DNA from 3 places in the Scandinavium lactucae genome. Region 3 is predicted to be linked to each of the others. Evidence: predicted binding sites of a transcription regulator. Region 3 holds the regulator's gene; each other region holds the start of a gene.
What was found. The regulator LexA, encoded in region 3, represses DNA repair genes until DNA is damaged. The targets are predictions, from matches to a motif close to TNCTGTATGTACATACAGNA.

Region 1: the regulator LexA is predicted to act here: its motif matches at 4,983-5,002, upstream of uvrB (excinuclease ABC subunit UvrB).
Region 2: the regulator LexA is predicted to act here: its motif matches at 4,530-4,549, upstream of SIK69_RS20045 (metal-dependent hydrolase).

What each region holds. Positions count from the first base shown of each region.
Region 1 covers NZ_JAWXRD010000038.1:73,287-79,597, forward strand. Annotated here, with positions in the region: gene eptA (phosphoethanolamine transferase EptA) at 1-940, shown strand, start outside; gene pmrA (two-component system response regulator PmrA) at 941-1,612, shown strand; gene pmrB (two-component system sensor histidine kinase PmrB) at 1,613-2,689, shown strand; gene uvrB (excinuclease ABC subunit UvrB) at 2,887-4,908, opposite strand; gene SIK69_RS16960 (ABC transporter ATP-binding protein) at 5,665-6,311, shown strand, end outside.
Region 2 covers NZ_JAWXRD010000040.1:507,471-513,781, reverse strand. Annotated here, with positions in the region: gene dpiB (sensor histidine kinase DpiB) at 23-1,693, shown strand; gene dpiA (two-component response regulator DpiA) at 1,662-2,342, shown strand; gene SIK69_RS20050 (L-cystine transporter) at 2,403-3,794, opposite strand; gene SIK69_RS20045 (metal-dependent hydrolase) at 3,925-4,515, opposite strand; gene hxpB (hexitol phosphatase HxpB) at 4,630-5,298, opposite strand; gene SIK69_RS20035 (YniB family protein) at 5,436-5,972, shown strand; gene yciA (acyl-CoA thioester hydrolase YciA) at 6,014-6,311, opposite strand, start outside.
Region 3 covers NZ_JAWXRD010000036.1:82,495-88,805, reverse strand. Annotated here, with positions in the region: gene plsB (glycerol-3-phosphate 1-O-acyltransferase PlsB) at 1-700, opposite strand, end outside; gene SIK69_RS15880 (diacylglycerol kinase) at 829-1,197, shown strand; gene lexA (transcriptional repressor LexA) at 1,307-1,915, shown strand; gene dinF (MATE family efflux transporter DinF) at 2,011-3,330, shown strand; gene SIK69_RS15865 (CsbD family protein) at 3,479-3,688, shown strand; gene zur (zinc uptake transcriptional repressor Zur) at 3,766-4,287, opposite strand; gene SIK69_RS15855 (cupin domain-containing protein) at 4,400-4,888, shown strand; gene SIK69_RS15850 (conjugal transfer protein TraF) at 5,065-6,311, shown strand, end outside.

The DNA.
Region 1 (6,311 bases), on a different contig from region 3:
TCATAACCTGACCATCCTGGTGCTGGGCGAAACCTCGCGGGCGGACAGCTTCTCTCTCGGCGGCTATTCACGTGAAACCAACCCGCGTCTGAAGCAGGACAACGTGGTGTACTTCCCGAACACCACCTCCTGCGGCACCGCCACCGCGATTTCCGTGCCGTGCATGTTCTCCAACATGCCGCGCGCACGTTACAAGGAAGAGCTGGCGCAACATCAGGAGGGCCTGCTGGACGTGATTCAACGAGCGGGCATCAACGTGCTGTGGAATGAAAATGACGGTGGCTGTAAAGGCGCGTGCGATCGCGTCCCGCATCAGGATATGACGCGCCTGAATTTGCCGGGCCAGTGTGTGGACGGCGAATGTTATGACGACGTGCTGTTCCAGGGTCTGGATGCCTATATTAATAATTTGAAAGGCGATGGCGTTATTGTATTACACACCATCGGCAGCCACGGGCCGACCTATTATAATCGCTACCCGAAAGCATTACGCACCTTCTCGCCAACCTGTGACAGCAATGAAATTCAAAACTGCACCAAAGAGCAGCTGGTGAATACTTACGACAACACCCTCGTTAACGTGGATTATATTGTCGATAAGGCCATTAAATTATTGCAGTCGAAACAGAACACCTTTACCACCAGCCTCGTTTACCTCTCCGATCACGGCGAGTCCTTAGGCGAGAACGGCGTGTACCTGCACGGTCTGCCGTGGTCTATTGCTCCGGATACGCAGAAACACGTGCCGATGCTCATCTGGCTGTCCGAGGATTATCAGAAGCGCGATAACGTTAATTATTCCTGCCTGAAAGACCATGCGAAAGCGAACCACTATTCGCAGGATAATCTGTTCTCAACCATGCTAGGCTTGGCGGGAGTAGATACCAGGGAATATCAGGCCCACGACGATATCGTTGCGCCATGCAGAGGAGCAAGTTAAATGAAAGTGCTGGTGGTTGAAGACGACGCATTATTATTGCAGGGATTGATCCTTGCGATGCAAAGTGAAGGTTACGTCTGCGATGGCGTCACCACGGCACATGAGGCTGCTCTGTGCCTTGCGAACGGACATTACGGCCTGATGGTGCTTGACCTCGGCTTACCGGACGAAGACGGCTTACATTTTCTGGCCCGTCTTCGCCGGGAGAAAATCAGCCTGCCGGTACTGATCCTCACCGCGCGTGACACCGTGCTGGACAGGATCACCGGGCTTGATACCGGGGCCGATGATTATCTGGTCAAACCGTTTGCGCTGGAAGAGTTGAATGCCCGCGTACGCGCCCTGCTGCGTCGGCACAATAATCAGGGTGACAACGAAATCAGCATTGGTGATTTGTGCCTCAACGTGACGCGCCGTCTGGTATCTCGCGGTGACACGCAGCTCGATTTGACGCCCAAAGAGTACGCCCTGCTCTCGCGCCTGATGGCCAAAGCGGGCAGCCCGGTGCATCGCGAAGTGCTGTACAACGATATCTACAGCTGGGACAACGAGCCGTCGACCAACACCCTTGAAGTCCATATTCACAACCTGCGCGACAAAATCGGCAAGACCCGGATCCGCACGGTGCGTGGCTTTGGCTACATGCTGGTGAAGACCAGTGAGGATGCGTAAATGAATCTGCCGTTTATCCGTGACGTACAGTGGACCATGCGCCGCCAGCTGCTGCTGACGATCGCCGCCATTCTGCTGGTGTGTCAGGTGATCAGCGTGTTCTGGCTGTGGCACGAAAGTCAGGAGCAAATTCAGCTGCTGGTGCAAAGTGCCATCAACGGGCACAACAACCGTAAACATATTGAACACGAAGTGCGCGAAGCCGTCGCCAGCCTGCTGGTGCCAAGTATGTTGATTATCGGGCTGGCGCTGTGGATTTCTCTCCAGGCCGTCAAACGTATCACCCGCCCGCTGTGGGAGTTACAGCAAGAGCTTAACAGCCGCACCCCGGATAACCTGAAGCCTATTGACCTGCCAAAATCGGTTAGCGAAGTCGATGCCGTCACCTCGGCCATCAATCAACTGGTCGAACGCCTTAATCAAACGCTGGAGCGTGAACGCCTGTTTACCGCCGACGTGGCGCATGAGTTGCGCACCCCTCTCTCCGGGTTGCGTCTGCATCTTGAGCTGATGGCGAAATCCAACCGCGTGATGGTTGACCCACTGTTACAACGTCTGGATCAGATGACGCAGAGTATTTCGCAGCTCTTACAGTTGGCGCGCGTCGGCCAGTCATTTTCAGCGGGCAGCTATCAGCGTGTGCCGTTGGTGGAAGAAGTGATAGAGCCAATTCAGGGCGAACTGGAAGCGATGCTCAGCCAGCGCGGACAAACCTTAGCGCTGCCTGCCGGTATGCAAGAGGTCACGGTGTCAGGGGATGCCACGCTGCTGCAAGTGTTATTGCGCAATCTGGTAGAAAACGCCCATCGCTACAGCCCGGAGGATTCGACAATTACGGTTACGATTGATGCCGGAATGATGGCGGTAGAAGATGAAGGGCCGGGAATTGACGAAGCTAAAAGTGGCGAACTCAGTAAAGCGTTCGTACGAATGGACAGCCGCTACGGCGGCATTGGCCTGGGGTTAAGCATCGTGACTCGCATCGCACAGCTGCACGACGCTCAGTTCTTTTTGCATAACCGTCAACCCGGACCGGGCGTGAAAGCGTGGGTTAAATTTCCGCGCCGTTCACGTTGATCAGAATGTCAGGATCCACTGGTGGAAGAAGCCAACCACGATCAGGAAGGAAACCAGGATGGTCAGAGTGGTTAAGAAATTGTCTTTTTGCATGGCACTGTCCTCATTAAACTGAAGACAGTGTCGTCGATAAAGATTAACGCAACATTAAGGCCCCGCTTCGGGGCCTCTTTATTAAGGAAAATTGAGGAAAAATATTAAGACGCGGCGATAAACAGATCGCGCAGCTGATGTAGACGGTCGCGCACTTCGGCGGCTTCTTCAAACTCAAGATTTTGCGCATGCTTCATCATCTGCGCTTCAAGTTCGCTGATTTTCTGCTGCAACGCTTTCGGCGTCAGCGCCAGCTCTGCCGCCTCGGTCTCAGCCGCACTTCTCGACTTGCCGCGACCTTTACCGCGCGTTTTCGCCAGGCTCTCGCCCAACGACAGAATATCGACCACCTTCTTGTTCAGTCCCTGCGGCACAATGCCATTTTCCAGGTTGTACTGCTCCTGCTTCTCACGACGACGCTCGGTTTCACCCATCGCTTTCGCCATCGAGTTGGTGATTCTGTCAGCGTAAAGAATCGCCTTGCCGTTGATGTTACGCGCCGCACGACCGATGGTCTGAATAAGCGAACGTTCGGAACGCAGGAAGCCTTCTTTATCGGCGTCCAGAATCGCCACCAGCGACACTTCCGGCATATCGAGACCTTCCCTTAACAGGTTGATCCCCACCAGCACGTCAAACTCGCCAAGACGCAAATCGCGGATGATCTCCATCCGCTCGACGGTGTCGATATCCGAGTGCAGGTAGCGCACCCGTTCGCCATGCTCTTCCAGATATTCAGTCAGGTCTTCGGCCATGCGTTTGGTGAGCGTGGTGACCAGCACCCGCTCGTTAATCGCTACGCGCAGACGAATTTCTGACAGCAGGTCATCCACCTGGGTGCCGACCGGACGCACTTCGATAACGGGATCCAGCAGACCGGTAGGACGTACCACCTGATCGACCACGTCATCGCCCGATTTTTCCAGCTCATAATTGCCCGGCGTCGCCGACACGTAGATAGTTTGCGGGGCCAGAGCTTCAAATTCTTCAAACTTCAATGGACGGTTGTCCAGCGCCGACGGCAGGCGGAAACCGTATTCAACCAAGGTCTCTTTACGTGCGCGGTCGCCACGGTACATCCCACCAATTTGCGGCACGGTGACGTGGGATTCGTCGATCACCAACAGGCCGTCGGCGGGCAGATAATCAAACAGCGTCGGGGGTGGCTCGCCCGGCCCACGCCCGGAGAGATAGCGCGAGTAGTTTTCAATGCCCGAGCAGTAACCCAGCTCGTTCATCATCTCGAGGTCGAACTGGGTCCGCTGCGAAAGACGTTGCTCTTCCAGCAGCTTGTTGTTTTCCAGCAGCACTTTGCGGCGGTCTGCCAGCTCGACTTTGATCTCTTCCATCGCCTGCACAATGCGTTCACGTGGCGTAACGTAGTGCGTTTTCGGGTAGACGGTAAAACGCTGGATGGTCGATTCCAGATGCCCGGTCAGCGGGTCAAACAGCGACAATCGCTCCACTTCTTCATCAAACAGCTCAACGCGCAGGGCTATGTCGTCAGATTCCGCCGGGAAGATGTCGATAACTTCCCCGCGCACACGGAACGTACCGCGCTGGAATGCCTGATCGTTACGGGTGTATTGCAGTTCGGCCAGACGACGCAGAATCGAACGCTGATCGATAATCATGCCCACCGTCAGGTGCAGCATCATCTTCAGATACAGGTCAGGGTCGCCCAGACCGTAAATGGCAGACACCGAGGCCACCACAATCACGTCGCGGCGTTCAAGCATCGCTTTGGTCGCTGACAGACGCATCTGCTCGATGTGTTCGTTCACCGACGCATCTTTTTCGATAAAGGTATCTGAGCTGGGAACGTAGGCTTCCGGCTGATAGTAGTCGTAATAGGAGACAAAAAACTCGACCGCGTTATCCGGGAAGAACTCTTTCATCTCGCCGTACAGCTGCGCGGCGAGGGTTTTATTCGGGGCCAGCAGCATGGTCGGGCGCTGGAGGTCGGCAATCACGTTGGCGATGGTAAACGTTTTCCCTGAGCCCGTTACCCCGAGCAGCGTTTGATGCGCCAGACCATCTTCCAACCCCTCTTCCAGGCGACGGATGGCCTCGGGCTGATCGCCTGAGGGACGGAAAGCAGAATGCATTTTGAACGGTTTACTCATGAACGACAACCTGATGAAGGGAAACGGGCAGACGATTAATTCTACTCGTCGCACCAAAATTTGCCAATAAAAAACACTGGATATAAAAACAGTAACGCATTAGGGTATGTGTGTTACCGCTGTCATCTGCGATCAACTGCGGTGAAAATTTCCGCTGTGACGATATAAAACACCGGGCGGATCGGGTTATCCCCAGAACATTGTCGTATTTAACATTTGTCAAGAAGGGTGATGAATCTTTTATGGCAGCCGGTGACACTTTTCTTACAGGCATTGCTTTTATTAAACGCATTGATAAATAAAGGAAATATCGAAAAGCCGCGTTTCGCATCAATTTGGGTGCAGGCCGCGTCTTCTCTAGCCTATCGCAAGTTTTCTAACTCTCATGCACATGGTTATCCACAGGAATAGTGGATAAGTGTCTGCAGCCCAACTCCCCTGCCACTCGCGCAAAACGCATCGAGCCCCTAAAAGTCCTGTCGAAAAATTTTTTATCGCTATTTTTTGTCTTTAATCATGCAAAACGCCCGCCGTTGCGCAACGAGATGGCGCTCACAAAAGCAGCGTTAACGCTGCACCACGCGCCGACGCCCTCTTTCATTCGCAGCACCGACAAAGTGCACCGGCCCGGTTGAACACGCGGCACATACGCCTCTTTTTTGAGTAGCAATCCGAAATAGGGGGGCAATTCGCAATGCATTTTCTGTTCTGGCAAGGGATTTGCACAACCTAAAGCCACAACGTAAGGAGATGCCGATGTTGAGTCTACGCGCAGTGAATCACTATTACGGAAATCAGCATATTCTGTGGGATCTCAATCTCGACCTTGCCCCCGGGAAGTGCACCTGCGTGCTCGGGCTGCCGGGCATGGGGAAGACCACGCTGGTGAACTGTATTGCGGGCTTTCAGGCCATCGAAAGCGGCACCATGTTCTGGCAGGAGGCCAGCGGGCCGCCGCGCGACCTGCTCACCCTTTCCCCACCCCTGCGCGCGGCGATGGGTATCGGCTATGTGCCGCAGGATAAGCGGATTTTCTCGCAGATGACGGTGGAAGAGAATTTGCAGATAGCGATGCGGGCAAGCCACGAGGGAAACGGCGCGGTCGGCAGTGACATTTTTGACCTGATGCCTGAGCTGTATCCGCTGCGCCAGGTCAAGGGGGCGGCGATGTCCGACGATGACCAGTATCAGCTGGCGCTTGCCAGCGCGCTGGTCACCCGGCCCAAACTGCTGATCCTTGACGAGCCGACGCGCGGGATGGGGCTGGGGTTTATGCACAAACTCGGCGAATGCCTGCTGCGTCTGAACCGTGAACTGGGGCTAACGGTGCTGCTCGCCGAGCAGCACCTGCCGTTTATTCGCCGGGTGGCGGATACCTTCTGCCTGTTGCATCGCGGGCGTAA
Region 2 (6,311 bases), on a different contig from region 3:
ATGCCAGGGAAAATGTCGACCTATGGAAGTTCCGTTATTACCTCAACAGGCGAAAGGATTCGCTTTCTTCCGCCGCCTCGCTTTCCCGCTGCGTATTTTCCTGCTGCTGTTATTGATTTCCACTGTATTGGTCGCCGCACTTGGCCAATATCTCTCCGCTAGCTTTGAAGACTATCTCACTCGTCACGTGCGCGATATGGCGATGAATCAGGCCAAAATTATCGCCTCCAACGACAGCGTGGTGGAGGGCGTTAAAAACCGCGACAGCGCCCGGCTGGCGGCGATCGCCCACAAGCTGGCCGACGGGTCTGACTTTGACTACGTGGTGATTGGCGACCGTCATTCGATTCGGCTTTATCACCCCAATCCCGCAAAAATTGGCTACCCGATGCAGTGGACCAAGCCAGGTGCAATGGAAAAAGGGGAAAGCTACTTCATCACCGGGAAAGGCTCGATTGGCATGGCGATGCGCGCCAAAACGCCGGTTTTTGACGAGCACGGTCAGGTTATCGGCGTCGTGTCTCTGGGGTATCTGGTCAGCAAAATCGACAGCTGGCGGCTCGACTTTTTGCTGCCAATGGCAGGTGTGTTCGTGCTTATCCTGATTATTTTACTGCTGCTGTCATGGCTGTTTGCCGCGCACATCCGCCGTCAGATGATGGGCATGGAGCCGCGTCAGATTGCGCGGGTAGTCCGCCAGCAGGAGGCGCTGTTCGGTTCGGTGTTTGAGGGGCTGATTGCGGTCGATCCCGAAGGGCATATCACTGCCATAAACCGCAATGCCCGACGGATGCTCGGGCTGGCGTCGCCGGGGCGGCAGTGGCTGGGCCAACCGATTTGCGACGTGGTGCAGCCTTGCAGCTTTTTCACCGATAAAATTGCCGAAAAGCGCCAGGATGTGATCTGCACTTTTAACGGGCTGAGCGTCATCGCTAACCGGGGGGCGATCCGTTCCGGGAATGAAATGCTTGGGGCGATCATCAGCTTTCGCAGCAAGGACGAGATAAGCACCCTGAACGCGCAACTGACGCAGATTAAACAGTATGTCGAAAGCCTCAGAGCCCTGCGTCACGAACATCTGAACTGGATGTCGACCCTCAGCGGGCTGTTGCAAATGAAAGAGTACGACCGGGTGCTGGAGATGGTGAAGGGTGAGTCTCAGGCGCAGCAGGAACTGATCGACAGCCTCCGCGCATCCTTTGATGACCGCCAGGTCGCCGGGCTGCTGTTTGGCAAAGTACAACGCGCCCGCGAGCTGGGCTTAAGCCTGAAAATAGTGGAGGGCAGCCAGCTGCAACAGCTTCCTGCCGGGCTGGACAGCACTGAATTTGCGGCCATAGTTGGCAACCTGCTGGATAACGCCTTTGAGGCCAGCCTGCGCAATCCGCAGGGTGATAACATCATCGAGCTGTACCTGAGCGACGAAGGGCCCGAGGTGATTATTGAAGTCGGCGACCACGGCTGCGGGGTCCCGGTCGGCCTGGGTGACGCTATTTTTGACCAGGGCGTGAGCACTAAGCGCGATGAAGCCAGTGAGCACGGCATTGGTCTGTATCTGATTTCGAGCTACGTCGGGCGTTGCGGCGGGGTGATTACCCTCGAAGACAATGCCCCGTGTGGCGCTTTATTCTCCGTTTTTATTCCGAAAGTGAAATTGACCGATGCTACAGCCTCTCACGATTTTGATAGTTGAAGATGAAACCCCGCTGGCTGAAATGCACGCGGAATTTATCCGCCATTTCCACGGCTGTGGGCAAGTCTGGTTGGCCGGGAATCTAGCCCAGGCCCGCTTGATGATTGCGCGTTTCAGGCCGTCACTTATCCTGCTCGACAATTATTTGCCGGACGGAAAAGGTATCACTCTGTTGCATGAGTTAACCCAGGCGCACAGTCCCTGTGGGGTGGTTTTTACCACCGCGGCAAGCGATATGGACACTGTGTCCGAGGCCGTGCGTGGCGGGGTGTTTGATTATCTGGTTAAACCGGTTTCTTACGAGCGGCTGGAGCAAACTCTGGAGCGCTATCAGCAACGGAGGTTGATGCTGGAGACCTGCGCCAGTGCCAGCCAGCGCCAAATCGATCAGATGTTCAATGCCTACGCGCGTGGGGAGCCCAAAGCGGAGTTACCCGCCGGTATCGATGCGCTGACACTCGGGAAAGTGTTGGGCCTGTTTGCCGATAGCGCGGCGCGGCATACGGCAGAGAGCGTGGCGCAGGAACTGAAGTTAAGCCGCACCACCGCAAGGCGCTATCTGGAGTTCGCCGCCGGGCAGCAGCAGATTTTGGCGGAGATTGTTTACGGTAAAGTGGGCCGGCCACAGCGCCTGTATCGCGGTCTGTAAGCAAAAAAAAACGGTGAGCCAGATGGCTCACCGTTGTGGTGTATGGCGCAGAGGGCAGGCTTAGCGATGTGCCAACTCTACTTCATCTTCACTTTCCATCACCGCTTTGTCGGTCTGACGCAGCCACTGGCTGGTCAGGGTCCCGGCGGTCATTGAGCCATTGACGTTCAGAGCGGTACGGCCCATGTCGATCAGCGGTTCAATGGAAATCAGCAACGCAACCAGGGTCACCGGCAGGCCCATCGCAGGCAGAACGATCAGCGCCGCGAAGGTTGCCCCGCCACCCACACCCGCCACGCCTGCGGAACTCACGGTCACGATACCGACCAGGGTCGCAATCCACAGCGGATCCAGGGGGTTAATCCCAACGGTTGGGGCAACCATCACCGCCAGCATCGCCGGGTACAGACCCGCACAACCGTTCTGACCAATGGTGGCACCAAACGAAGCGGAGAAGCTGGCGATGGATTCAGGTACGCCCAGGCGACGGGTCTGCGCTTCAATATTCAGCGGAATCGACGCGGCGCTGGAACGGCTGGTGAACGCGAAGGTCAGCACCGGCCATACTTTACGGAAGTATTTCAGCGGGTTGATGCCGTTGGCACCCAACAGCAGACCGTGAACCACGAACATGATCGCCAGGCCCAGGTAAGAGGCAACCACGAAACCGCCAAGTTTGATGATGTCCTGCAGATTAGAACCCGCCACGACTTTGGTCATCAGCGCCAGCACACCGTAAGGTGTCAGCTGCATGACCAGACGCACCAGCTTCATTACCCAGCTTTGCAGGGTATCGATAGCGGTCAGCACGCGTTTGCCTTTTGGCTCGTCGTCTTTCAGCAGTTTCAGGGCTGCCACCCCGAGGAAGGCCGCGAAAATGACGATGCTGATAATTGACGTCGGGCTTGCGCCGGTCAGGTCAGCAAACGGGTTTTTCGGCACGAAGGAGAGCAGCAGCTGCGGCACGCTCAGGTCAGCCACTTTCCCGGCGTAAGTGCTCTGAATGGCATTCAGACGCGCGGTTTCGGCGGTACCCTGAACCAGACCTTCAGCGGTAAGACCGAACAGGTTGGTAACCAGCACACCGACCAGCGCAGAAATCAGCGTGGTAAACAGCAGGGTGCCGATGGTCAGGAAGCTGATTTTACCCAGCTGCGACGCATTGTGCAGACGCGCTACCGCACTGAGAATAGAGGCAAACACCAGCGGCATGACGATCATTTGCAGCAGCTGAACATAGCCATTGCCCACGACGTTGAACCACTGGATAGACTCTTTAAGGACCGTGCTGTCTGCACCGTAAATCAGCTGCAGTACCAGACCAAACGCCACGCCCATCGCCAGACCGACCAGCACTTTCTTGGCCAGGCTCCAGTTTTTATGGCGGGTTTGCGCCAGAGCAAACAGCAATATCGCGAACACCAGCACGTTCGCTATTAATGGAAAATTCATCCCCGTTCTCCTGATCTCTTTATTCTGTCTAGAAATATACTGCTTTTAATGACGCAAGATTATCAGAAGTGTGAAGTGGCGCTTATATCCAAATGGAATGGTTTATGACAAAAGCGCTGATACTGCTGGTTTACTGTCCGCTTTGATGATTAATAAAGCGGTCGAAGCGAAATTGCAGGGCGCTGATCAGGCTTGAGGACCAACGCACCGCGCTGTTATCCGGTATCGACTGCGGCATCCACACGGCATACACGAACAACGCCATGCATAATACGCGTTCCAGTTGGTTACCTTTGCGTGGGGCGAGAATAGGTAATCGAAAGCGCCAGCGACACGGCCACAGCAGCGGCACCCCGGCAGGGGTTAACATGTCGGCGAGGATATGGCTCAGATAGCCCAGCACCATGCCCTGCAACACATCGGCGGGGATAAACCAGCTCTCGGGTACTTTCAGGTAGAACAGGGTCAGGCCGCCGAAAACGGCCAGAAGACTATGGGTAAAACCGCGATGGCCGAACATCCTCGCCACGGGCTTGGCTATCCAGCTTAAGCGTTGCCCGAGGAAGGATTTGGGGTGATCGATGTCTGGCAGCAGGCAGGTCAACACCGCAGCGGGAACAATGTGCCACCAGTCACCCTGTGCAAGAACCGGGGTCAGTTCTGCATTTTTAGCAAACACCGCACAGGCGATAGAAAAGAGCAGGTGTCCTTCCGCCGTCATGATAATACCCGTCAAACTGTCAATTCATACAGTATAGGGTTTTTATACAGTAGGCGGAAGAGGTGACGGTGTAACTGTTTGTCACTCTCTTAGATTAACAAACCGCGCGCCGGGTTAACCGCGCAAATGTTCGGCGGTGAGCTGTTCCAGCGAAGAAAGCTTCACGTTAGCCAGGACGTAGCGCGGGTCGGCGAAGTTGGCATGCTCCGGGACAACAATCGACCGCATCCGCGCCGCTTTGCTGGCAATCATGCCGTTAACGGAATCTTCCAGCGCCACACAGGCCAGCGGGTTAACGCCGAGTTTCGCCGCACAGTCGAGATACACCTGCGGATGCGGTTTGCTGTACTGCAGTTTTTCGGCGGAGGCCAGGGCGTCGAACTGATCGCGCAGGTCGAACATATCCAGCACTTTTTCCAGCATAAGTAACGGGGAAGCAGAGGCCAGACCGACTTTCAGCCCCTGAGATTTGCACAGCGCAATCGCTTCGCGCACACCCGGCAGCAGCGGACGTTGTTCTTCAACCAGAGTTATTGCGCGGCCGATGATACGGGCGGTGACCTCGTCGCGGCTTGGGCCGTTCCACGGTTGCTGGGCAAACCACAGCTCTACCACCATATCAATGCGCAGACCGAGCGTGTCCGGCAGCTCGTTGCGGCGCGAAATGTCTACGCCCAGACCGGCAATGACATCCAGTTCGGCACGATCCCACAACGGTTCGGAATCAATCAGTAAACCATCCATATCAAAGATAGCGGCAACAATTTGACGCTCGGCTGTCATAAGGCAACTCCTGTAGGGAAAAAGACCTGAGATTCGACCTCATCGTACACCATATCGCTTTTAAAGCGCAGGCGAAAAGGCGCAACTAAAGGTAGACTTACTGCGAAACAGAAAGCGCGTCTGAACAAGGGGAACCCATGACGTATCAACAAGCAGGACGCATCGCCGTACTGAAACGCATTTTGGGCTGGGTCATCTTTATCCCGGCCGTTATCTCCACCCTCATTTCGGTGTTCAAATTCATGTTTGAGCACAGTGAGAAGCAGCCAGGGATCGATGCGGTTCTGCTCGATTTCGCCCATGTAATGATTGAGATGATCCGCTTCAATACGCCGTTCCTGAACTTTTTCTGGTACAACTCGCCGCAGCCCGATTTTCATCACAGCCTGAATATCGGCTTTTGGATTATCTTTGCCCTGATTTTCATCGGGCTGGCGTTGCAGGCCTCCGGGGCGCGAATGAGTCGTCAGGCCAAGTTTCTACGCGAAGGCGTGGAGGATCAGCTGATTCTGGAGAAAGCCAAAGGGCCGGAAGGGTTAAACAAAGTACAAATCGATGCGAAAATTGTGGTTCCGCACCACACCATCTTTTTGCAGATTTTCACCCTGTATGTCCTGCCGGTGATTGTGATTGTGGCGGGATACTTCTTCTTTAAACTGCTCGGTTTTCTGTAATAAAAAAGCCCGGTCAAACTGTTGTATTGACCGGGCTTTTTTTACGCCTGCGGGAAGGGCCGGGGCTTTCCTTCGCTATCCACCGCCACATAGATAAACAGGGCTTCGGTCGCTTTATAACGCTGACCGATTGGCTCAGAAGAGACCTTCTTCACCCACACTTCAATGTTCACCGTGATTGAGGTGGTACCGCGTTTGGTGCAGCGGGCATAGCAACACACCACATCACCGACCGCGACGGGACGTAAAAACGTCATGCCATCAACGCGCACCGTGACCACACGGCCCTGCGCAATTTCTTTGGCCATGATGGCACCACCGAGGTCCATCTGCGACATG
Region 3 (6,311 bases):
CTTCGTCTTCTACCGCACGGGCAATCGCTTTGGATGCCAGCAGCTTATTGAACAAGTCCTGACGGGCAGGCAGACGCGGGCCGACGGCAGCCAGACGCTGACGGGCAAAATGGGTACGCGCCACGCGGGCCAGCTTCTGAGCGATAATTTTATCGGTGCCGTGCTCGGTGGCCATGCGGCGCAGCGACACGGACGGCGAGAAACGCACGAAGCTGTCGCGACCAAGCCAGGTCACGGCGAAGAATTTCTGGAAGCCGTTCATCATGCGCAGAGGCGGATTGGCTTCGCCTTTTTCACGGCCCGGTGAGCGACCAAACATCACCGACACTGGAACCATTTGCACATCGAGTTCTGGATTGCTGCGATGCAAATCCAGATAATGATGGAAGAGCTTGATAGACTCTTCTTTCGGCGTGTAATACGTAAACGCGCGCGGCCCGCCGTGAATGAACACGTAGCGCGGCAGCACGGTGCCGTCGATCTCCAGCGGTTCCAGCGGATCCGGGAGGTCATGCGCCAGACATTGGGCGCGTAACGTCAGCAGGTCTGCTTTCGAGTTATACGGCAGAACATACATAATTGGGCGTGAGGTATCGAGTCCCAGTTCCTCGGCAGGATTTGCCGGGATAGACTTGCTTTTTACCAGCACGCTTAATGGTAAATTCAGTAATTTATAGTAAATTCGTGGCCAGCCAGACATAAACGATGTAAAGCCTCTGGTTAATCATGCAAATGCGCCGCAAGGATAACAGAAAGTACACAGAATATCTGTTCTACCACGCGCGGCGCACACCGACATTGACGCTAATAATGCAAAAGGTTCTTTTGATGGCAAATGATACCACCGGGTTCACCCGAATCTTCAAAGCGGCAGGCTATTCCTGGAAGGGTTTCCGCGCCGCATGGCAAAACGAAGCGGCCTTTCGCCAGGAGGGAACCGCCGCCATTATCGCCGTCATCATCGCCTGTTGGTTAGACGTGGATGCGATCACTCGGGTGCTACTGATTGGCTCGGTCCTGTTGGTGATGATAGTGGAAATTCTCAACAGCGCGATCGAAGCCGTGGTCGATCGCATCGGCACAGAACGTCACGAGCTGTCCGGGCGAGCGAAAGACATGGGCTCCGCCGCGGTGCTGCTGTCGATTATGGTCGCTGTCTTCACCTGGGTGTCGCTGCTGTGGACGCATTTTCGCTAACGCTCGCATAATTACGCAAACGTCTGGTTTTTTGTGCGTTTTGCGGTTCCAAAATCGCCATTAGCTGTATATACTCACAGCATAACTGTATATACACCCAGGGGGCGGAATGAAAGCGTTAACGACCAGGCAGCAAGAGGTGTTCGATCTTATTCGGGATCACATCAGCCAAACCGGCATGCCGCCAACGCGTGCGGAAATCGCGCAGCGCTTGGGGTTCCGTTCCCCGAACGCGGCTGAAGAGCATCTGAAAGCGCTGGCACGTAAAGGCGTCATCGAGATTGTTTCCGGCGCATCCCGCGGTATTCGTCTGCTGATTGAAGAAGAATCAGGCATTCCGCTGATTGGCCGCGTCGCAGCGGGTGAACCCCTGCTGGCACAGCAACATATCGAAGCACATTACCAGGTCGATCCGGCGATGTTTAAGCCGAGCGCCGATTTCCTGCTGCGCGTCAGCGGTATGTCGATGCGTGATATCGGTATTCTTGACGGCGATCTGCTGGCGGTGCATAAAACCCAGGACGTGCGTAACGGCCAGGTGGTTGTCGCCCGTATTGATGACGAAGTGACCGTGAAACGCCTGAAAAAGCAGGGCAGCACCGTTGAACTGCTGCCGGAAAACAGCGAGTTTTCCCCGATTGTGGTCGATCTGCGCCAGCAGAACTTCTCCATCGAAGGGCTGGCGGTTGGCGTTATCCGCAATGGCGAATGGCAGTAACCGTCTCGTCAGGCCGGAATTAAGTATTTTCAGTGGCACCGTTCTGGTGCCATTTTGTTATCTTTTTTACCTCATTCACTCGTACAGGTTTTCTCATGTCGCTCTTCAGCGCTGCGGACAAGGCATTGTGGCGTCTTGCGCTACCCATGATTTTCTCCAACATCACCGTGCCACTGCTTGGCCTGGTGGACACGGCGGTTATCGGCCATCTCGATAGCCCGGTGTATCTCGGCGGCGTAGCGGTCGGCTCAATGGCGACCAGCTTCCTGTTTATGCTGCTGCTGTTCCTGCGGATGAGCACTACCGGCCTGACCGCGCAAGCCTTCGGCGCAAAAGACCCCGTTCGCCTCGCCAGAGCGCTGGTGCAGCCGTTGCTTCTGGCGATTGGCGCTGGAGCAGCCATCGTGCTGCTGCGCACCCCGTTGATTGACCTGGCGCTGCATATTGTTGGCGGCAGCGAGGCGGTACTCGAACAGGCCCGCCGCTTCCTCGAGATTCGCTGGCTGAGCGCGCCTGCATCGCTGGCTAACCTGGTGCTGCTGGGCTGGCTGCTTGGGGTTCAATATGCGCGGGCCCCGGTAATTTTGCTGGTGGTCGGCAATGTGCTGAACATCGCGCTCGATTTATGGCTGGTGATGGGCCTGCACATGAACGTGCAGGGAGCCGCGCTGGCCACGGTCTGCGCCGAATACGTGACTTTTTTCATCGGCCTGCTGATGGTGCGTCGGGTGTTACACCTGCGCGGCATTTCGTGGGCGCTAATGAAAGATGCCTGGCGCGGTAATATTCGCCGCCTGTTGGCGCTCAACCGCGACATCATGCTGCGTTCGCTGCTGCTGCAGCTATGCTTTGGCGCGCTGACGGTATTAGGTGCCCGGCTTGGGAGTGACATCGTCGCGGTCAACGCGGTGCTGATGACCATGTTGACCTTTACCGCCTACGCGCTGGACGGCTTTGCCTACGCGGTGGAAGCCCACTCCGGGCAGGCGTATGGTGCGCGTGATGACAGCCAACTGTTGCAGGTCTGGAAAGCGGCGTGCCGTCAATCCGGCATTGTCGCCCTGGCGTTCGCGCTAATTTATGCGCTAGCGGGAGAACAGATTGTTGCCATGCTGACGTCCATCACTGAGCTGCGGGAACTGGCCGATCGCTACGTTATCTGGCAGGTGGTTCTGCCGGTGATCGGCGTGTGGTGTTATCTGCTCGACGGCATGTTTATTGGTGCCACGCGTGGGGCGGAGATGCGTAACAGCATGGCGGTGGCGGCGGCGGGTTTTGCCCTGACTCTGTTCACTGTGCCCGTTCTCGGCAATCACGGATTATGGTTGGCGCTGGCGGTATTCCTCGCCCTGCGCGGCCTGGCGCTGGCGTGGATTTGGCGGCGTCACGGGCAACACGGAACCTGGTTTTCGTAGCTGCTTCGTTTTTAGTCGATGGTTAAAGATTCTGAATAATCTTCAGCAGGCAAAATCCTTACCTATACTGATTACCACGTCCAGCAGAAAACAGTGTTTTACGGACGATGTTATTTCACTCTCTCCACCGAACTAAGAGGAATGGATCATGAATAAAGACGAAGTCGGCGGTAACTGGAAACAGCTCAAAGGTAAAGTGAAAGAGAAATGGGGTAAGCTGACCGATGATGACTTCACCGTCATTGAAGGTAAGCGCGACCAGCTGGTCGGGAAAATCCAGGAACGTTACGGCTATGAGAAAGATCAGGCCGAGAACGAAGTGAAAGACTGGGAAACCCGCAACGATTACCGCTGGTAAATAAATGCACTACCCGTGCGTACACGGATGTACAACCCTCAGGGCGGCTTAAAGGCCGCCCGATATTTTTCTGGCGCTTATTTCTGACCCGGTTTGCGTTTGATGAGGATCGTATGATCGTGACCGCAGCAGTCCTGTGTGCGGCAAGCTTCCACCTCGACACACCCTGAACACAGCCCATGGGCTTCAATCACGTTATGACGTAGCGCAAAGCCCATCCGCGCCGCCAATGCATGCATAATGTCTTCCACGCCGTCAGCCGCTTCTTCCTTCACCACGCCACAACGATCGCAGATAAACATCGCCGACGTATGCGAGGGTTTATCGAACAGATGGCACATCACATAGCTATTGGTGGACTCCACTTTATGCACAAATCCCTGCTCGAGTAAGAATTCCAGCGCCCGATACACGGTCGGCGGCTTGGCCTGCGGCTCGCTGACTTTCAGCAGGTCCAGCAGATCATAAGCGCTGATTGCGCCCGGTTGCAGCGTCATCAGGCGGAGCACTTCAAGGCGTTGGGGGGTCAGTCGCACGCCACGTTGAGCGCAAAGCCTTTCGGCCTGCACGAGCATGTCTTGTGGAGTGGAGTCGTCCATAGGTGCCTCGAATCGGGTGTAAAGTAAACGCCTACTTTACCATGTTTAGGCTCAAACGCCGATAACCTGCCGAGTGTGCTATACATGACCCAACGTACCCAGGAGGGACAAAATGAAAAGACCTGACTGTATTCGACACTGGCGCGAGCTGGAAGAACCCGATAATTCAACCTATCCCGACAGCAGCGAGCTGTTTTCCATCGGCGCACCGCTGGCGCGTAAGCTCGGGCTGATGCGCCTGGGTATTCATCACGAACGCCTGCCGCCGGGCCGCCGCACCTCGTATCCCCATGCCGAAAGCGATGAAGAAGAGTTTATCTATGTGGTGAGTGGTCGCCCTCAGGCGTGGATCAACGGCTACCTTTGGCAGCTTGAGCCGGGTGACAGCGTGGGTTTTCCATCGGGTACTGGCATCTGCCACACTTTTATCAACAATACAGCGGCAGACGTAGAATTATTGGTGGTCGGAGAGGCCAATAAAAAGCATAACCGTATTTATTACCCGCTGAATCCGGAATATGCCGCCACCCGCCAGGATCGCTGGGTCGACCATCCGCCACAGTTTTTTGGTCCGCACGACGGGAAACCTTCGCGAAAATAACAATCTCTTCTATAAATATTGAGGGGCATCACACAATTCAACCTTAACACAGTGAGCCTTAAGGCAAATCATCCTAATTGGCTGCTTTTTACATCGTTATTCACAGCAATAGTTCGGCCCTTTTCAGCGGATAACTGAACGGGGAAAAACGTTCACCTGCATATAACGAGCATACTGTGAAAAAAAATATTAAATATTCTGTGGTGTCAGCGGCCGTCTCCCTGTTTATGGCAAATCAGGCGGGAGCGGCCAATACCTGGTCCGAGGCAAGAAACGATGCAATGGGGGGAACCGGGGTGGCGTCGGCTAATTATGGCAGCGCGGTGCTGATTAACCCCGCGTTACTGGCGAAGTCACAACCGGACGATGATGTCTCTGTCGTTATTCCATCTGTAGGGGCGCAGATTACCGACAAAGACAATCTTCGCGATCAAATTGACGATATCAGCGATGAAATCGACCACTACAAAAAGGTACTCGATAACCTGACGCCACAAGATATCCTGTTGAACCCTGGCGGCACGTTAAACGAATTCCAGAGTGCGGCGGGGGATCTGGCCGGACAGTTGGAAGATCTGAAAGGAAAAACTGCCCGCGCGACCGCCGGGGCAGGGATCGCCGTCAGCGTACCAACCTCGGCGGTATCCCTGGCCTTTGTCGCCAAAGCCTATGCCCACGCGCGTGCCAGCTCCAGTATCGATCAGAACGATATCGACTACCTGCGGAACATTCAGAACTCCGACGCGTTCGCTGCCACCCAGGCCGCCAATGCGGTGATCAACGGCAGCGACGAAATCACCAACAACCTCAACTCAACGGCGTCCGGTAAAGGGGCAATTGTTTCCGATTACGGGATAGCGATTGCGCGCCAATTCGATATCGGCGGCGTGCCGGTGTCGTTGGGTGTGACGCCAAAACTGCAGCAAACCTGGCTCTACAACTACACCACCTCTATCGATGACTATCACAGTGACGACTGGAAAAAGGACAAATACCGCACTGACGACACCGGTTTTAACGTCGATGCCGGTATCGCGGCGGATTTCGGTGAAAACTGGACTCTGGGCCTGAGCGGTCAAAACCTGATGTCGCGTGATATCGACACCAAAGACGTGCGCATCACCAACGGGGCCACCGGGGTGACCACCAACTACAAAGATACTTATCAGATCCGTCCGCTGGTGACGGCTGGCGTGGCGTGGCATACCGATTTTGTGACTCTGAGCGCCGACGGTGACCTGACGGAAACCAAAGGCTTCAAGAGCGAGGACGACTCACAGTATGTCGGCGTAGGGGCCGAGGTGACGCCGCTGAGCTGGCTTGCGGTGCGGGGCGGTTACCGTGCAGATGTGAAGGGTAACGACAGCAATGTCTTCACTGCCGGGGTAGGCTTCGCGCCGTTGAACACCGTACACGTCGATTT